Regions from separate parts of the Cellulosimicrobium sp. EB106-03-01-XG111 genome, predicted to be linked through region 2. Evidence: riboswitches for the same ligand, from Rfam matches in the RefSeq annotation. Region 2 holds a riboswitch; the other holds the start of a gene.

Region 1 (9,064 bases), on a different contig from region 2:
GGCGGCGTCAAGCTCGCCCACTCGCCCGAGGAGGCCGCCGAGAAGGCGTCCGAGATCCTCGGCATGGACATCAAGGGCCACACCGTCCACCGCGTGATGGTGGCGCAGGGTGCCAAGATCGCCGAGGAGTTCTACTTCTCGGTGCTGCTGGACCGCTCGAACCGCAACTACCTCGCCATGTGCTCCGTCGAGGGCGGCATGGAGATCGAGCAGCTCGCCGTCGAGCGCCCGGAGGCGCTCGCCAAGGTCGCCGTCGACCCGATCGTGGGCATCGACGAGGCGAAGGCGCGCGAGATCGTCGACGCCGCGGGCTTCGCCGAGGAGCTCAAGGCGCCGGTCGCCGATGTCATCCGCTCGCTGTGGACCGTGTTCACGGCCGAGGACGCGACGCTCGTCGAGGTGAACCCGCTCGTCCGCACCGAGGACGGCTCGATCATCGCGCTCGACGGCAAGGTCACGCTCGACGACAACGCGTCGGAGGTCCGGCACCCGGACCACGAGGCGCTGGAGGACAAGGAGTCGACCGACCCGCTCGAGGCGAAGGCCAAGGAGAGCGGCCTCAACTACGTCAAGCTCGACGGCGAGGTCGGCATCATCGGCAACGGCGCCGGGCTCGTCATGAGCACGCTCGACGTCGTCGCGTACGCGGGCGAGGAGCACGGCGGCGTCAAGCCGGCCAACTTCCTCGACATCGGCGGCGGCGCGAACGCGCAGGTCATGGCGAACGGTCTCGACGTCATCCTCAACGACCCGCAGGTCAAGTCGGTCTTCGTCAACGTCTTCGGTGGCATCACCGCGTGCGACGAGGTCGCGAAGGGCATCGTGGGCGCGCTCGAGATCCTCGGCGACGAGGCGACCAAGCCGCTCGTCGTGCGCCTCGACGGCAACAACGTGGAGCTCGGCCGCGCGATCCTGCGCGAGGCGAACCACCCGCTCGTGACCCTCGCCGAGACCATGGACGGCGGTGCCGCCAAGGCGGCCGAGCTGGCCAACGCCTGATCGCCCGTAGACGCGGAAAGCTGAGACAGAGAACACCATGTCGATCTACCTGAACTCCGACTCCAAGATCATCGTCCAGGGCATCACCGGCGGGATGGGTGCCAAGCACACCGCCCTCATGCTCGACTCGGGCGCGCAGATCGTCGGCGGCGTCAACGCCCGCAAGGCCGGCACGACCGTCACCCACAAGGACCACGAGGGCAACGACGTCACGCTGCCGGTGTTCGGCACCGTCGCCGAGGCGATGGCCGAGACGGGCGCGAACGTGTCCGTCCTGTTCGTCCCGCCGGCGTTCACCAAGGACGCCGCGATCGAGGCGATCGACGCCGAGATGCCGCTCATCGTCGTCATCACCGAGGGCGTGCCCGTCCAGGACACGGCCGAGGTCTGGGCCTACCTGCAGGGCAAGGGCACGCGCATGATCGGCCCGAACTGCCCCGGCATCATCACGCCGGGCGAGTCGCTCGCCGGCATCACCCCGCACACCATCACGGGCAAGGGCCCGGTCGGTCTCGTGTCGAAGTCGGGCACGCTGACCTACCAGATGATGTACGAGCTCAAGGACCTCGGCTTCTCGACCGCCATCGGCATCGGCGGCGACCCGATCGTCGGCACCACGCACATCGACGCGCTCGAGGCGTTCGAGAACGACCCCGAGACCAAGGCGATCGTCATGATCGGCGAGATCGGTGGGGACGCCGAGGAGCGCGCCGCGGCGTACATCAAGGAGCACGTCACGAAGCCGGTCGTCGGCTACGTCGCGGGCTTCACGGCCCCCGAGGGCAAGACGATGGGCCACGCCGGCGCCATCGTCTCCGGCTCCGCGGGCACCGCCCAGGCGAAGAAGGAGGCCCTGGAGGCCGTCGGCGTCAAGGTCGGCAAGACGCCGTCCGAGACCGCCGCGCTCCTGCGCGAGGTCCTCGCCTGACCCTGGCTCCGTCGGGCAGCACGGCCCGCAGCCACCCCGTACGACGCCCCGCGACCGGTCCGCCGGTCGCGGGGCGTCGTCGTCCCCGGAGCCGGTGGCGCCGGTAGTCTGGCGCGCCGGGGCGAATGCCCCGAACCGACCTCTCGATCGACGACGATGGGCACCATGAGCACCACCAGCACGACTCGCGGTGCGCGCACGCGCACCGTGGAAGGCAGCCCGGCACCCGCACCCGTCGGGGTACGCCGTGCACCGTCCGGCGTGCTCGCCGCGCTCCAGGCGCTCACCCTGTCGCTCGCCGTCGTCGTGCTCCCGGGCGTCGTCGCGTTCCTGGCGTCCTCGACCGGGGCGTCCGAGGGGACGGGCTGGGGGCAGTCGGTCACCGTCGCGGCGGGCTTCTGGCTCCTCGGTCACGGCGTCCCGCTCGTCGCGAGCGGCACGACGGTCACCCTCGTCCCGCTCGGGCTCACCGCGCTCGCGCTCTTCTGCTGCTTCGCGTCGGCACGCCGCTCGGCGCACACCGCGACCTCCGCCTGGGTCGCCGGCACCGTCACGTACGCGCTCGCGACGCTCGGCGTCGCGCTGCTCGCCGGTTCGACGCCGCCCTGGGGTCTGGGCGTCGCCGTCGTCGGGGGAGCGGTCGTCGGAGGGCTCGGGCTCGGCGGCGGGATCCTCGCGCGCCCGGACGCGCCGTTCGTCGCCGACCTCGCCCGGCGCCTCGACCGGGTCGTGCCGCCGACGGTGCGGCTCGGGCTGCGGGGCGGTCTGCTCGGCACGAGCCTGCTCGTCGGCGCCTCCGCCGTCGTCGTGGGTGCGTGGCTCGTCGCGGGTCGCGCGACGTCGGGCGACATCGTCGCCGGGCTCGTGCCCGGCACCGTCGGAGGGATCGTCCTCGCGCTCGGCCAGCTCGCCGTGCTGCCGAACCTCGTGGCGTGGGCCGGGGCGTGGCTCGTCGGCCCCGGTTTCGCCGTGGGCGAGGGCAGCACGTTCGCGCCCGGCGGGTCGGAGCCGGGCGCGCTGCCCGCGATCCCGCTCCTCGGGGCGCTGCCCGGCGACGACTGGACGAACGCCCTCACCCCCTGGGTCCCGGCGGCCGTCGTCGCGCTCGGCGTCGTCGCGGGCGTGTTCGTCTGGCGGCGCCTGCGCGACGTGACGGGCACCCACCCCGACGACGACGCCCCCTGGTCCGCCGTCGTCCTCGCGCTGACGGGCGTCGCGCTCGCGTCCGGTCTGCTCGTCGGGCTCGTGAGCTGGCTCGCCGGGGGAGCGGTGGGTCCCGGCCGGCTCGAGGTCGTGGGCGCGGACGCGCTCGTCGTCGGGGCGCTCGCCGCGGCCGAGATCGGCGGCGGCGCCGCGCTCGCCGTCCTGTGGGCACGGCTCGAGGTCCTGGGCCGGCGCCACGACGACGCCGGCTGACCGGCGCGCAGCCTGGTCGCCGGGGTGGACCGGGCAGGAGCTGCCGCGCGGCGTCGTCCGCGGCGGTCAGCCCGCCGGGGTCGCCGGCCCCGTCACGCGCTCACCGTCGGCGAGCTGCGTCGCGAACGGGTGACGGAGCCTCGACGCGTCAGGAGGACGCGGGGGCGGGGGTCGGGATCCAGCGCGCGAACTTCTCCTCGAGCGCGTGCGTGCGCTCGACGTCGCAGCGCTTCTCGGCCGAGACGGTGATCGCCCCGTCGAGGCACTGCTGGTGCGCGAGCGCGACGTCCCAGGTGACGAGCGTCGAGACCATCTGGAGCGCGAGCATGGCCGAGAGCCCGACGCCGATCCCGAGGGCCGGGACCAGCGCACCCCGCACGCGGGCCCGCCAGACGGCGAGCAGCGCCCGGATGCCCACGACGATCGCGCCGAGCGCGAGCGCGAGGCTCACGGCCTGCCACGGGAACGGCATGGTGCTCACGACGATGACGGCGAGCAGGAGCAGCCCGAAGTGCAGGGTGCGTCGCGTCGCCTGCCGGGCGAGCTCCGGGTCCGGCTCCGGGGGCTCCGGCGGCGCGGGGCGCCGGTGACCCGGCCCGGCCTGCTGGTCCGGGCGCACGGGTGCCGGGGGGAGCGGGGCGGGCGCAGGGCCCGGTGCGGGTGCCGGCGCGTCCGGACGCGCTCCGTCCTCCGGCTGCGCGGGCTCGGGTCGAGGCTGCTGCGGCGCGTCGGGACGGGGCGGTGCGTACGGGTTGCCCACGGGCAGCTCCTCGGTCGGTCGGGCGGCTCGCGGTACATTCTCCCATCGGAGGCTGCGTGCCCCGACGGCTGTCCCACCGGCCCGCCGCGGCGACCGCGCCCCGAGACCCGCGAACCCCCGAAGCCCCGCAGGAGCACCGTGCAGACGCCGTCCGGCCACCCCGTCGAGTCCACCTCCGCCGCCCGCGTCGTCGTCCTGGTGTCCGGGGCGGGCAGCAACCTCGCGGCGCTCCTCGCCGCGCACGACGACGCCGCGTACGGCGCGCGCGTCGTCGGCGTCGTCTCCGACAAGGCCGACGCCGGCGGTCTGGACCTCGCCCGCGAGGCGGGCGTCGCCGCCGTCGTCGTCGCCCCCGGGGAGTTCGAGGACCGCGGCGCGTGGAACGAGGCCGTCGCCCAGGCGGTGGACGTGTTCCGGCCCGACCTCGTGGTCCTCGCCGGGTTCATGCGCATCCTCGGCCCCGCCTTCGTGGGGCGCTTCGCGGGCCGCACGCTCAACACCCACCCCGCGCTCCTGCCGTCCTTCCCCGGCGCCCACGGCGTGCGCGACGCGCTCGCCTACGGCGTCCGCGTCACGGGCTGCACGGTCCACGTGGTCGACGACGGCGTCGACACCGGCCCGATCGTCGCCCAGGTCGCGGTGCCCGTCGAGGACGGCGACGACGAGTCGTCGCTGCACGAGCGCATCAAGGTGGCCGAGCGCGCCCTGCTCGTCGAGACCGTGGGGCGCGTCGCGCGCGAGGGCCTGCGCATCGACGGTCGCCGGGTCGCGTTGGGGTAGCGGGCGCTTCCTGCCCCAGATGATCGTTGAGCTGAGCGATACCTTCTCCTCATGACGACGGACGACGAGCAGGACTACTGCGACTGGTGCATGGGTCCGTTGTCGAAGGAGTCTCGGAGGCGATCTTCCTGGCTAGGCCTGCCCACAGAGGACGCCTGGGCGTGCGACGACTGCCTTCAGGCAGGCCGGTATCGCGTTCCACCGGACGGGTGGAACGGTCCGATGGAGGAGTGGCTCGCCCGTGACGAGTACGTGCTCGAGGCAGCCGATGTGCTCGCCATCGTCAACGCTCTCGACGAGGTCCTGCACGGCCCGAGCGCAGTCGGCGAGTCCGAGTTTCCGTCGCGGATCGGTGTCTCGCGTGCGTCAGCCCGTCAGACGCTGAGGCGAATCGGCACGCCAGCTTCCTAGCCCACACGGCTCGTGCGACCAGGACGATGGCAGCGCGGCGGATCGTGGCGTGCTTGTCGTCGCACATCGACCGGGAGCGCCGCCGCGCGCGGGGATGAAGGCCGTTCGGCGACGGCGTGACCGACCCAGATCAACCACGGCGCCCGTTGGAAACAGCCGCTCCGGGCCCCGTCGCACTCCCGCATGGTGGTACGACATGGGCAGAGGAGCCCTAGACAGCGGGCACCGCGGCCGGTCGGCCCGACGGATCCTCTCCGGGCGGGGGCGACGGTTCGTCGTCCGCGGAGGGCAGGTCGCGCGGGGCGAGCACGGCGAGGACCTGGTAGGTCTCGCGGCGCGCTTCGGGGTCCGCGCGCCCCTCGTCGAGCGACCGCGTGTTCCAGCGCTCCAGGAGCTCCTGGAGCTCACGCGTCATCGTCGCCGCCTGCTCGGGGCTGAGGACGAGCGTGCTCAGCGCGAGGATGCGATCCTCGCGCGCGCCCATCACGCTCCCGCGGCGGAAGGTCTCCTCGGCCCAGGCGAGCGCCGGGCGGACGACGTGGCGCACCGCGTCGGGCGTCCCGGGCTCCACCGCGTAGCTCTGCGCGACGTTCTTCCACACGCGGTCCCGCCGGTCCCGGGCGTGCTCCGGGGCCTCGACGATCATGCCCGCCCGGGCGAGGACGCGGAGGTGGAAGCTCACGGAGTTGGCGGGCTCCCCGGTGGCCCGGGCGAGGTCCGCCGCGCGCGCGTGCCCGAGGACGGCGAGCTCCATGAGGATCCGTTGGCGCAGCGGGTGCGCGATCGCGCGCAGCGCCGCGGGGTCCTGGACGTGGAAGGTGTCGAGCACACGCCGAGGCTAGCAACGCCCGGGCGTCCCGCACGGGGGAGTGCTCACGACATAGTGCGCAATGACTATTGCGCAACTGGCGTTGCGCACATAGGTTCGTCGGTATGACGAACCAGCCGCCGACGTCCCCGCCCGACCGCCCGTCCCCGCTCTCGTCCAGGGCCGCCGTCGGTCTGGCGCCGGACGCGCCCACCGCGACCCCCGACCCGGGCACGACCGCGGACGCCCCGGTCCCGGAGGCGACCCCGGTCGCCACCGGCTCCGCACCCGCCGACCCGCCGTCGCTCCTGCGCAACCGCTCGTACCTGCTGCTCATGACCGGCCTGACCGCCGAGTCGCTCGGTGCGGGGGTGGCGCTCTTCGCCGTCCCGCTCGTGGCGTACGGGCTGACCGGGTCCGTCGTGCAGGCGGGGGTGGTGGCCGCCGTCGGGCAGGTGGGCGCGCTCCTGGCCACGCTGCCCGCGGGCGTCGTCGCCGACCGCGTGGACCGACGCCGCCTCGTCGTGGGCGCGGCGACCGTCGGGGCCCTGCTCTGGACGACCGTCGCGGTTGCCGCCGGCACCGGGTCGCTCACCGCGTGGCACCTCGCCGCCGTCCTCTTCGGGGCCTCCGTCGTCGGCGCGCTCGTGGACCCGGCGACGAGCGGCGCGTTCCGCTCGGTCGTGCCGGTGCCGCAGCTCCCGACGGCGCTCGCGGCCGCCCAGGGGCGGGACGCGGTGGCGAGCCTGCTCGCCGGACCGCTCGGCGGGGCGCTCTACGCCGTCGCGCACGCCGTCCCGCTCGCCGGGGCCGCGATCGGGCACGCGGCGACCGCGGTGTGCACGTGGCTCGTGCGCGAGCCGCTCAACGGCGACGTCGAGGCGGCGCGCGCGACCCGGCCCCTCGCGGCGCTGCGCGAGGGCCTGCGCTTCGTGTGGGCCGTGCCGCTGTTCCGTGCGCTGCTCGGCCTGTTCGTCGTCATCAACGTCGCGTTCGGCAGCCTCATGGTCGGCATCAACCTCGAGCTCGTGCGCACGGGCACCGCGCCGCTCCTCATCGGCCTGGTCGACCTCGCGGTCGGCGTGGGCGTGCTCGTCGGCGCGGTGCTCGCGCCCCGGCTCGTCGCCCGGGTCCGCGCGGGGGCGCTCGTCGTCGCGGCCCTGGGCGTGCTCGCCGCAGGGTCCGTCGTCATGGCCGTGCTGGAGTCGTACGCGGCGTACCTCGCGGTGCTGCCTGTCGCCCTCCTGCTCGTCCCGGCCGTGAACGCGGGCCTGTCGGGGTACGCCGCGGCGGTCACCCCGCCGCAGCTCCAGGGCCGGCTCGCGTCCGTGCTCGGGCTCACCGGCCTCGCGGCGGGCCCCCTCGTCCCGCTCGTCGGGAGCGGGCTCCTCGAGCGGTTCGGGCTCGGGACCGCGCTCGCCGTGCTCGCCGGGCTGCTCGTCGTCACGGTCGCGGTCCTCAGCACGGTCCGGTCCCTCTGGCGGGTCGGCACCCCGGACACGTGGGCCGACGACGCGGCCGCCCTCGCGGCGTCGGGTGCCATGCCGGGTGCCGTGCCGGGCGCCGTGCCGGCCGAGCCGGGGCCTTCGCCGTCGGGCCGCTAGACTGGACGACGGCCGCGACTGGCGAGGGTGGGAACGACCACCGGGGAGCGGCCGGATCTACCTGCTGGAGCGTCGACCGCCTGGGCGCCTGGGTTCTGCCACTCGCGTCGGCTCCGCCGGCGCGGCGACCGCGACCCAGAGGAGCCCCTCGTCATGTCCCACCCGGCCCCGCACGTGCCCTCCGCCCCCGACGTCCAGCTCACCGACGACGCGCGGCGCCCCGTGCGTCGCGCGCTCCTGAGCGTCTACGACAAGACGGGTCTCGTCGAGCTCGCCACGGCGCTGCACGCCGCGGGCGTCGAGCTCGTCTCGACCGGCTCGACGGCGTCGACGGTCGCGGCCGCGGGCGTCCCGGTGACGAAGGTCGAGGACCTCACCGGGTTCCCCGAGTGCCTCGAGGGCCGCGTCAAGACGCTCCACCCGCGCGTGCACGCCGGCATCCTCGCGGACTCGCGCAAGGCCGACCACCTCGCGCAGCTCGACGAGCTCGGCATCGCGCCGTTCGAGCTCGTCGTCGTCAACCTCTACCCGTTCGCCGCGACCGTGGCGTCGGGCGCGGGGCCGGACGAGGTCGTCGAGCAGATCGACATCGGCGGCCCGTCGATGGTCCGCGCCGCGGCGAAGAACCACCCGAGCGTCGCGGTCGTCGTCGACCCCGCCCGCTACGACGACGTCGTCACGGCCGTGCAGGCGGGCGGCTTCACCTACGCGCAGCGCAAGGCGCTCGCCGCCGCGGCGTTCGTGCACACGGCGACGTACGACGTCGCCGTCGCGTCCTGGATGGGCAACGTCGTCGCGCCCACGGACGCGGTCGAGACCGACGGCGAGACCGTGAGCACGGGCTTCCCGGCCTGGATCGGCGCCACGTGGGACCGCGCCGACGTGCTCCGGTACGGCGAGAACCCCCACCAGCGTGCCGCGCTCTACACGAACGGCCACGGCGCGACGGGGCTCGCCCAGGCCACGCAGCTCCACGGCAAGGCGATGAGCTACAACAACTACGTCGACGCCGACGCGGCGTGGCGCGCCGCGCACGACCACGACGAGCCGGCCGTCGCGATCATCAAGCACGCGAACCCGTGCGGCATCGCGGTCGGGGCCGACGTCGCCGAGGCGCACGCGCGCGCCCACGCGACCGACCCGGTCTCCGCCTACGGCGGCGTGATCGCCGCGAACCGCGTCGTGACCCGGGCGGCCGCGGAGCAGATCGCGCCCGTCTTCACCGAGGTGGTCGTCGCGCCCGGGTTCGAGCCGGACGCGCTCGAGGTGCTCCGGGCGAAGAAGAACCTGCGCCTCCTCGTCGTCGACGCCCCGCCGACGACGACCGTCGAGACCCGTCCGGTCAGCGGCGGCCTGCT
Region 2 (9,064 bases):
CCGTCCTCGTACAGCCGCAGGCCGGGGCGGAGCTGCCCGTCTCGGTCGAGGTGCAGACGCGCTGCCTCGCGGGCAAGGCGTACGTCGCGGTCCGGGCGACGAACGACGGCGCCGTGCCGGTGGACGTCCGGCTCGCCACGCCGTTCGGCGAGAAGGCGGTCGCGGACGTCGCGCCCGGCAAGAACGCCTACCAGTCGTTCGCGACGCGCCAGAAGGCGGTCGCGGCCGGCGAGGCCACGGTGACCGCCACCGCGGTGGTCGACGGCGAGGAGGTCACCTCGACCTTCACCGTCGAGCACGAGGGGGCCACCTGCTCCTGAGCCGACCGCCGAGGTAGGACGACCCGCCGAGGTAGAGCCCTGGTCATCACCAGGGCTCTACCTCGGCCTACCCCGGTTCTCCCTCGGCTCACCTGGGCTCTCCCTCGGCGCACCTCGGTCGGTGTCGTTCTCCCGGAGGGCCGGTGCTAGCGTCGCGAGCCGTGACCACCTCGCCCTCGCCCGCCGTCCGCCCGACGGCGGGTCTCGTCTTCCGTCCGGCCGTCGCCGCCGACCTGCCCCGGGTGGTCGAGCTCATCGCCGACGACGCGATCGCGCGCGCCCGCACCGGCGAGGTCGGCCCCGAGCACGAGGCGGCGTTCGCCGCGATCGACGCGGACCCGAACAACGCCCTGGTGGTCGTGGAGCGCGACGGCGAGGTCGTGGGCACCATGCAGCTGACGGTCGTCCCGGGGATCTCGCGCGGCGGCGCGTCGCGGCTCCTGGTCGAGGCCGTCCGGGTCGACCGGCGGCTGCGGGGCCAGGGCGTCGGCCGCGCCATGATGGCGTGGGCGCACGCCTGGGGTGCCGCGCGAGGCTGCGCGCTCGCCCAGCTCACGTCCGACAAGCGACGCACGGACGCCCACCGGTTCTACCGGTCGCTCGGCTACGAGCAGTCGCACGAGGGCTTCAAGCGCCCGCTCTCACCGCGCTAGGCCCGGACCGCACCGCAGGCACCGCCGCGGCCGCCTCGGTGCACCCCGCCTGTCGGCAGCGCTGAGTGTTCCCGCGCCTGAAAGCGCTCTCAAGCATTCACGTCCTGATCGCTTGGTCCCGACGGCACGTGTTCGCGCTCACATCCGGGGCATATGTCTGCGCTGTCATAGGACCAAGGTCGCTATTCGATCACAGTTCGCCCTGGCCTTGCGTTCAGGAGTTGACGCCAAGATCGCGACGGGCATAGCGTCGGGCCCGCTCGGACGGCGCTGAGGGTGTCCGGGTCCGCGGGGCACAGGTGCCCCGCGCGCTGTCCTCGGCAGGAGGAGGTCCGATGACGGACGAGCGCGTGATCCTCGAGATGCGGGGCATCACCAAGGAGTTCCCGGGCGTGCGCGCCCTCGACGACGTCAACCTGCGCGTCCGCGCGGGGGAGATCCACGCGATCTGCGGGGAGAACGGCGCCGGCAAGTCGACGCTCATGAAGGTGCTCTCGGGCGTGTACCCGCACGGCACGTACACGGGCGACATCTACTACGAGGGTGCCGAGATCCGGTTCAAGGACATCCGCTCGAGCGAGCAGGCGGGCATCGTCATCATCCACCAGGAGCTCGCGCTCATCCCGGAGCTCTCGATCACCGAGAACATCTTCCTCGGCAACGAGGTCAAGGGGTCGTTCGGGATCGACTGGGGCGTGGCGCGGCGCCGGGCGGAGGAGCTCATGGCCCGCGTCGGGCTCCAGGAGTCGCCCGACGCCCAGATCAAGAACATCGGTGTCGGCAAGCAGCAGCTCGTGGAGATCGCCCGCGCGCTGGCGAAGGACGTGCGGCTGCTGATCCTCGACGAGCCGACGTCCGCGCTCAACGAGGAGGACTCGGAGCACCTGCTCGACCTGCTGCGCGGCCTGCGCTCCCGCGGCATGACGAGCATCATCATCTCCCACAAGCTCAACGAGATCGAGGCCATCGCGGACTCGATCACGATCATCCGCGACGGCCGCTCGATCGAGACGCTCGACGTGAAGGACGACGCCGTCGACGAGGACCGCATCATCCGCGGCATGGTCGGCCGCTCGCTCGAGTCGCGCTTCCCCGACCACACCCCGTCGATCGGCGAGACCTTCTTCGAGGTCGAGGGGTGGACCGTCGAGCACCCCGAGGTGCCCGGCCGCCTCGTGTGCAAGGGGTCCACGTTCCACGTGCGGCGCGGCGAGATCGTCGGCTTCGCCGGGATCATGGGCGCGGGGCGCACCGAGCTCGCGCGCTCGATCTTCGGGCGCACCTACGGGCGCTACCTCTCCGGCGTCGTCCGCATCGACGGGCGCGAGGTCTCCATGCCCACGGTGCTCTCGGCGATCGAGAACCGCATCGCGTACGTCCCCGAGGACCGCAAGTCCCTCGGCCTCAACCTGCTCGACACGATCCTGGGCACGATCCAGTCGGCGAACCTGCCGCGCATCGCGAAGGCCGGCGTCATCGACCGTGACGCGGCGTTCGTCGCGGCCGAGGGCTACCGCAAGGCGTTCTCCATCAAGGCGCCGAGCGTGCACGAGGGCGTCGCGAAGCTCTCCGGCGGCAACCAGCAGAAGGTGCTGCTCGCCAAGTGGATGTACACCGAGCCGGAGCTCCTCATCCTCGACGAGCCGACGCGCGGGATCGACGTCGGCGCCAAGTACGAGATCTACGGGCTCGTCCAGAAGCTCGCGGACGCGGGCCGCGGGGTCGTCGTCATCTCGTCGGAGCTGCCCGAGCTCCTCGGCCTGTGCGACCGCATCTACACCGTCTTCGAGGGGCGCATCACCGGTGAGGTCTCCCGGGCCGACGCGACCCAGGAGGGGCTCATGCGGCTCATGACCGGGACGCAGAGCGACGCGCCCGCCGACGCGGCCTGACCCGGCCGCCCCACCCCCAGCCACCCCGTCTCGACCGAGAAGGAACCACCGACGATGTCGTCCATCAAGCAGCTGCTGAGCGGCGGAGCGCGCCAGTTCGGCATGCTCTTCGCGCTCCTCGCCCTGATCATCTTCTTCCAGATCGCGACCGGGGGACGCGTCCTCACCCCGAGCAACGCGCAGAACCTGCTCAACGGCAACTCCTACATCCTCATCCTCGCGATCGGCATGGTGCTCGTGATCATCGCGGGCCACATCGACCTGTCCGTCGGGTCGGTCGCGGCGGTGACCGGCATCATCGTCGCCCTCGCGATCCGGGACTGGGGGATCCCGTGGTGGCTCGGCATCCTCCTGGGGCTGTGCGTCGGCGCGGTCATCGGCGCGTGGCAGGGCTTCTGGGTCGCGTACGTCGGCATCCCGGGCTTCATCACGACCCTCGCCGGGATGATGATCTTCCGCGGCCTCAACCAGTACATCGGCAAGTCCAACACCGTCCCCGTCCCGACCGAGATCCAGTGGATCGGCGGCGGCTATCTCCCCGAGTTCGGTCCGGGCACCGGCCTCAACAACTCGACGCTCCTGCTCGGCGTCCTCGCGATCGCGGCGGTCGTGTGGTCGGAGCTCCGCCGCCGGGCCAGCGCCCGCAAGCTCGGCGCCGACCCGGTCCCGACGTCGGTCGCCGTGACGCGCGTCGTCCTCTTCAGCGCCGTCATCGCCTACCTCACGTACCTCTACGGCTCGGGCCGCGTCGGGACCTCGATCCCCGTGCCCGCGGTCATCCTCATCCTGCTCGTCATCGTCTACCAGTTCGTCGCGCAGCGGACCGTCGGCGGACGCCACGTGTACGCGGTCGGCGGCAACCGGGCCGCCGCGGCGCTGTCCGGCGTCGACATCAAGCGCACGAACTTCTTCGTCATGATGAACATGTCGGTCCTCGCGGCGCTCGCGGGCATGATCTTCATCGGCCGCTCGACCGCGTCCGGCCCCTTCGACGGCAACATGTGGGAGCTCGACGCGATCGCGGCCGTCTTCATCGGCGGCGCCGCCGTCTCGGGCGGTGTCGGCACGGTCGTCGGCTCCGTCATCGGCGGGCTCGTCATGGCCGTGCTCAACAACGGCCTGCAGCTCATGGGCATCGGCTCGGACCGCACCCAGATCATCAAGGGCCTCGTGCTCCTCATCGCCGTCGCGTTCGACGTCTACAACAAGGTGCAGGGCCGCCCGTCGATCCTCGGGCTGATCTTCCCCTCGCGACGCGACAAGGGCACCGGTGCCGTCACCGGCGCCGACGACCCGCAGCCCGAGGTCCCGGTCGAGGCCGGCGCCACGGCCGCCAAGGGCTGAGCCCTCCCGAACCTTCCCGCACGACCCCCGGACCGCATCCGACGACGGATGCCCGACAGAAAGTGGTACCCATGAAGAAGCTCACCACGACGCTCCTGGCGCTCACCGCCGCGAGCGCGCTCGTGCTCAGCGGCTGCTCCTCCGAGCGCGGGGGCGACAGCGGTGGCGGCGAGACGTCCGGCGGCGGCGAGTCCGCGGCGGCCGGCTTCGAGGAGGGCGCGACGATCGGTGTCGCGCTCCCGCAGAAGACGTCGGAGAACTGGGTCCTCGCCGAGAGCCTGTTCAACGACGGTCTCGAGGAGGCCGGCTTCAAGCCGATCGTCCAGTTCGCCAACGGCGGCGTCTCCGAGCAGCAGAGCCAGATCGACGCGATGGTCGAGCAGGGCGCGAAGGTGATCATCGTCGGTGCGATCGACGGGTCGCAGCTCGGCACCCAGCTCAAGAACGCCAAGGACAACGGCGCGACCGTCATCGCCTACGACCGTCTCGTGAAGAACACGGACGCCGTGGACGAGTACATCGCGTTCGACAACTTCAAGGTCGGCGAGCTCCAGGGCCAGGCCCTGCTCCAGGGCCTCGAGGAGCGCAAGGGCGAGGCGCCGTACAACGTCGAGCTCATCGCCGGCTCGCCCGACGACGCGAACTCGACGCCGTTCTTCGAGGGCGCGATGAGCGTCCTCCAGCCGAAGATCGACGACGGCACGCTCGTCATCCCGTCCGGTCAGACGTCGTTCGAGCAGGTCGCGACGCAGGGCTGGAAGGCCGAGAACGCCCAGAAGCGCATGGACACGGTGCTCTCGGGCAGCTACTCCGACAAGGAGATCGACGGCGTCCTGTCGCCGAACGACACCCTGGCGCGCGCCGCCCTCACGTCGGCGAAGCAGGCCGGCAAGGAGACCCCGGTCATCACCGGCCAGGACTCCGAGGTCGAGTCCGTGAAGTCGATCGTCGCGGGCGAGCAGTACTCGACGATCTACAAGGACACGCGCAAGCTCGTCGAGGAGTCGATCAACGCGGTCACGGCGCTCCAGGCGGGCGACGAGCCGGAGATCAACGACACCGAGTCGTACGACAACGGCGTGAAGGTCGTCCCGGCCTTCCTGCTCGAGCCCGTCATCGTCACGCAGGAGAACGCCGCCGAGGTCTACGCGGGCGACCCCACCCTGGAGGAGCTCACCCAGTGACCCGTTCGCGCTGAGCGACCGGGAGGCGGCGGCGAACCGGCACGCCGCCGCACGACGGCCCCCGTCACGTCCGAGACGTGGCGGGGGCCGCCGTCGTGCGGGAGAGAGCGGCGGGCGCGCGACGGGGGTGCCGGGCGCGCGCGGCGGCTGCTCAGCGGAAGACGACGGTGCGGTGCCCGTCGAGGAGCACGCGGTGCTCCGCGTGCCAGCGGACGGCGCGCGCGAGCGTCTGGCGCTCGACGTCCTCGCCGATCGCGACGAGGTCCTCGACGCGGCGCGAGTGGTCGACGCGCTCGACGTCCTGCTCGATGATCGGGCCCTCGTCGAGGTCGCCCGTCACGTAGTGGGAGGTCGCGCCGATGAGCTTGACGCCGCGGTCGTGCGCCTGGGCGTACGGGCGCGCGCCCTTGAAGCTCGGCAGGAACGAGTGGTGGATGTTGATGATGCGCCCGGGCATCTCGCGGCACAGCTCGTCCGAGAGGATCTGCATGTACCGGGCGAGCACGACGAGCTCGACGTCGAGCTCCCCGACGAGCTCGCGCAGGCGCGCCTCGGCGGCGGCCTTCGTGTCCCGCGTGACGGGCACGTGGTGGAAGGGCTTCCCGTAGAACGACGCGATGTCCTCGAGGTCGCGGTGGTTGCCGACGACGCCGACGACCTCGATGGGCATGCCCTGCGAGCGCTCGCGGTACAGGAGGTCGACGAGGCAGTGCGGTGCCTTCGAGACCATGAGCAGGGTGCGCACGCGCCGCCCGACGACGTCGAGCCGCCACGTCATGGCGAACCGCGCCGCGACCTCCTCGACGGCCCGCTCGAGCTCGGCGCGCTCGGCGGCGGCCTCGACCTGGACGCGCATGAAGAACAGCCCGGAGAGCGGGTCGCCGAACTGCTGCGACTCGGTGATGTTGCCCCCCAGCCGCGCGAGGGCCCCGGCCACGGCGTGCACGATCCCCGGCCCGTCCGGGCACGAGAGCGTGAGGACCCAGTGCGTGGGTTCGCCGGTGGGGGGCTGCGCGGTGCGGGTCGCCGGGACGTCGGTGACGTCGGCGCCGCGGGGATCTGTCGTGGACACCCCTCAGAGGGTAGCCGCGCCCCGCGCCCGGCAGGGGCCGCGTCCTGCCCGCGGACACGACCGGTGGACGTGCCCGGTCCCGGTGCGCGATGTCTGACACGATGTCCCCATGAACGACGCGCAGATCACGACCCGCCTCGTCACCGACGCCGAGGCCGGTGAGCTCCTGACCCTGCGCCGGGCGGCGTTCGTCACCGAGGCGCAGCTCTACCAGGACCCGAACATCCCGCCGCTGACGCAGACGCTCCACGAGCTGCGCGAGGACCTCGCGCGCGAGGACGTCGTGACGATCGGTGCGTGGCTCGGCCCCCGGCTCGTCGGGTCCGTGCGGGTGGAGATCGAGGACAGCAAGGCGACGCTCGGCCGGCTCGCCGTCGCGCCGGACATGCAGGGCCGCGGCATCGGGACCCAGATGCTCTTCGAGGTGCTGCCGTACCTGCCGGAGCAGACGACGGAGATCTGGGTGTTCACGGGCAAGGACTCGAAGCAGAACCTCGCCATGTACACCAAGCACGGCTACGAGGAGCAGTACGACAAGGCGGCGGGCGACCTCACGTACACCTACCTGCGCCGCATCCTCGGCGAGGCCGAGGCGCGCAACGAGTCGGGCGCCGTCGGGCAGGAGTAGCCCGGCACCGCCCGCGGGCCGTGCGCTAGGATCGACGCGTCGCGACTGGCGCCGCCCGGTGGAACTCCGCCCGGGCAGGGTGGATCACCACCGGGGAGCGGCACGCTGTGCAGACGACGGGTCGTTCGCCTGGGCCCCGGGTCACCCCCTGGTGGGGCGTACCCGGCGAGCCGGGAACGTGACCACCGACGACGAACTGCCAGACACCCGCGGAGGAGACGCCATGAGCGCCCAGCCAGCCGACAACGTCCTCGACACCCCGCTCGCCGAGCTCGACCCCGAGATCGCGGCCGTCCTCGACGGGGAGCTCGCGCGCCAGCGCGACACCCTCGAGATGATCGCGTCCGAGAACTTCGTCCCGCGCGCCGTCCTGCAGGCGCAGGGCTCCGTGCTCACCAACAAGTACGCCGAGGGCTACCCGGGCCGCCGGTACTACGGCGGCTGCGAGCAGGTCGACATCGCGGAGAACCTCGCGATCGCCCGCGCCAAGTCGCTGTTCGGCGCGGAGCACGTCAACGTGCAGCCGCACTCGGGCGCCCAGGCGAACGCCGCCGTCCTGCACGCGCTCATCAACAAGGGCGACCGGATCCTCGGCCTCGAGCTCGCGCACGGCGGCCACCTCACGCACGGCATGAAGATCAACTTCTCGGGCAAGCTCTACGACGTCTCCGCGTACGGCGTGGACCCGCAGTCGTACCGCGTGGAGATGGACGAGGTCCGCAAGCAGGCCCTCGAGACCCGCCCCGACGTCATCATCGCCGGCTGGTCCGCGTACCCGCGCCACCTCGACTTCGCGGCGTTCCGCGAGATCGCGGACGAGGCCGGCGCGAAGCTGTGGGTGGACATGGCGCACTTCGCGGGCCTCGTGGCCGCAGGCCTGCACCCGTCCCCGGTGCCGTACGCGGACGTCGTGTCCTCCACGGTCCACAAGACGATCGGCGGCCCCCGCTCCGGCTTCATCCTCAGCAAGGAGGAGTACGCCAAGAAGATCGACTCCGCCGTGTTCCCGGGCCAGCAGGGCGGCCCGCTCATGCACGTCGTCGCGGCCAAGGCCGTGTCGTTCAAGGTCGCTGCGACGGACGGCTTCCGTGACCGCCAGGAGCGCACGCTGCGCGGCGCGAGCATCATCGCGGACCGGCTGACCCAGGCCGACGTCGCCGAGGCCGGCGTCTCCGTCCTCACGGGCGGCACCGACGTCCACCTCGTCCTCGTCGACCTGCGCCACTCGGCGCTCGACGGCCAGCAGGCCGAGGACCTCCTGCACGAGGTCGGCATCACCGTGAACCGCAACGCCGTGCCGTTCGACCCGCGCCCGCCGCGCGTCACGTCCGGCCTGCGCATCGGCACGCCGGCGCTCGCGACCCGCGGCTTCGGCGACGCCGAGTTCACGGAGGTCGCCGAGATCATCGCGACCGCGCTGCGCGAGGGCGCCGCGGCCGACGCCGAGGCGCTGCGGGCCCGCGTGCAGAAGCTCACGGCCGACTTCCCGCTGTACCCGGGCCTCCAGCAGTGACGGCCCGGATCCTCGACGGCAAGGCCACCGCCGCCACGATCAAGGCCGAGCTGAAGGACCGCCTCGCGGTCCTCGCGGAGAAGGGTGTCGTGCCGGGTCTGGGCACGCTCCTCGTCGGCGACGACCCGGGCTCGCAGTGGTACGTCGCGGGCAAGCACCGCGACTGCGCGGAGGTCGGGCTCGCGTCGATCCGGGAGGACCTCCCGGGCGACGCGACGCAGGAGGAGATCGAGGCCGCCGTCCGGCGCCTCAACGACGACCCGGCCTGCACGGGGTACATCGTGCAGCTCCCGCTGCCGCGGGGCATCGACACCAACCGGGTGCTCGAGCTCATCGACCCGGCCAAGGACGCGGACGGGCTGCACCCGACCAACCTCGGCCGGCTCGTGCTGCGCGTCAACGAGGAGGTCACGTCGCCGCTCCCGTGCACGCCGCGCGGGATCATCGAGCTCGTCGAG

Evidence for each region. Region 2 has a riboswitch for ZMP and ZTP ahead of glyA (serine hydroxymethyltransferase). Riboswitches for the same ligand answer to the same signal wherever they lie in the genome.
Region 1: linked by a shared signal. The riboswitch ahead of purH (bifunctional phosphoribosylaminoimidazolecarboxamide formyltransferase/IMP cyclohydrolase) and the one ahead of glyA (serine hydroxymethyltransferase) in region 2 are both predicted to bind ZMP and ZTP.

The regions. Positions count from the first base shown of each region.
Region 1 covers NZ_JBYTEQ010000007.1:231,620-240,683, forward strand. The annotation lists gene sucC (ADP-forming succinate--CoA ligase subunit beta) at 1-999, shown strand, start outside; gene sucD (succinate--CoA ligase subunit alpha) at 1,037-1,927, shown strand; gene AC3WT4_RS09310 (cell division protein PerM) at 2,093-3,343, shown strand; gene AC3WT4_RS09315 (hypothetical protein) at 3,492-4,103, opposite strand; gene purN (phosphoribosylglycinamide formyltransferase) at 4,242-4,883, shown strand; gene AC3WT4_RS09325 (hypothetical protein) at 4,935-5,294, shown strand; gene AC3WT4_RS09330 (ArsR/SmtB family transcription factor) at 5,506-6,123, opposite strand; gene AC3WT4_RS09335 (MFS transporter) at 6,228-7,706, shown strand; ZMP/ZTP riboswitch at 7,711-7,799, shown strand; gene purH (bifunctional phosphoribosylaminoimidazolecarboxamide formyltransferase/IMP cyclohydrolase) at 7,860-9,064, shown strand, end outside.
Region 2 covers NZ_JBYTEQ010000020.1:9,940-19,003, forward strand. The annotation lists gene pulA (pullulanase-type alpha-1,6-glucosidase) at 1-320, shown strand, start outside; gene AC3WT4_RS15435 (GNAT family N-acetyltransferase) at 482-973, shown strand; gene mmsA (multiple monosaccharide ABC transporter ATP-binding protein) at 1,309-2,865, shown strand; gene mmsB (multiple monosaccharide ABC transporter permease) at 2,920-4,209, shown strand; gene AC3WT4_RS15450 (substrate-binding domain-containing protein) at 4,281-5,393, shown strand; gene purU (formyltetrahydrofolate deformylase) at 5,545-6,465, opposite strand; gene AC3WT4_RS15460 (GNAT family N-acetyltransferase) at 6,575-7,093, shown strand; ZMP/ZTP riboswitch at 7,125-7,235, shown strand; gene glyA (serine hydroxymethyltransferase) at 7,317-8,606, shown strand; gene AC3WT4_RS15470 (bifunctional methylenetetrahydrofolate dehydrogenase/methenyltetrahydrofolate cyclohydrolase) at 8,603-9,064, shown strand, end outside.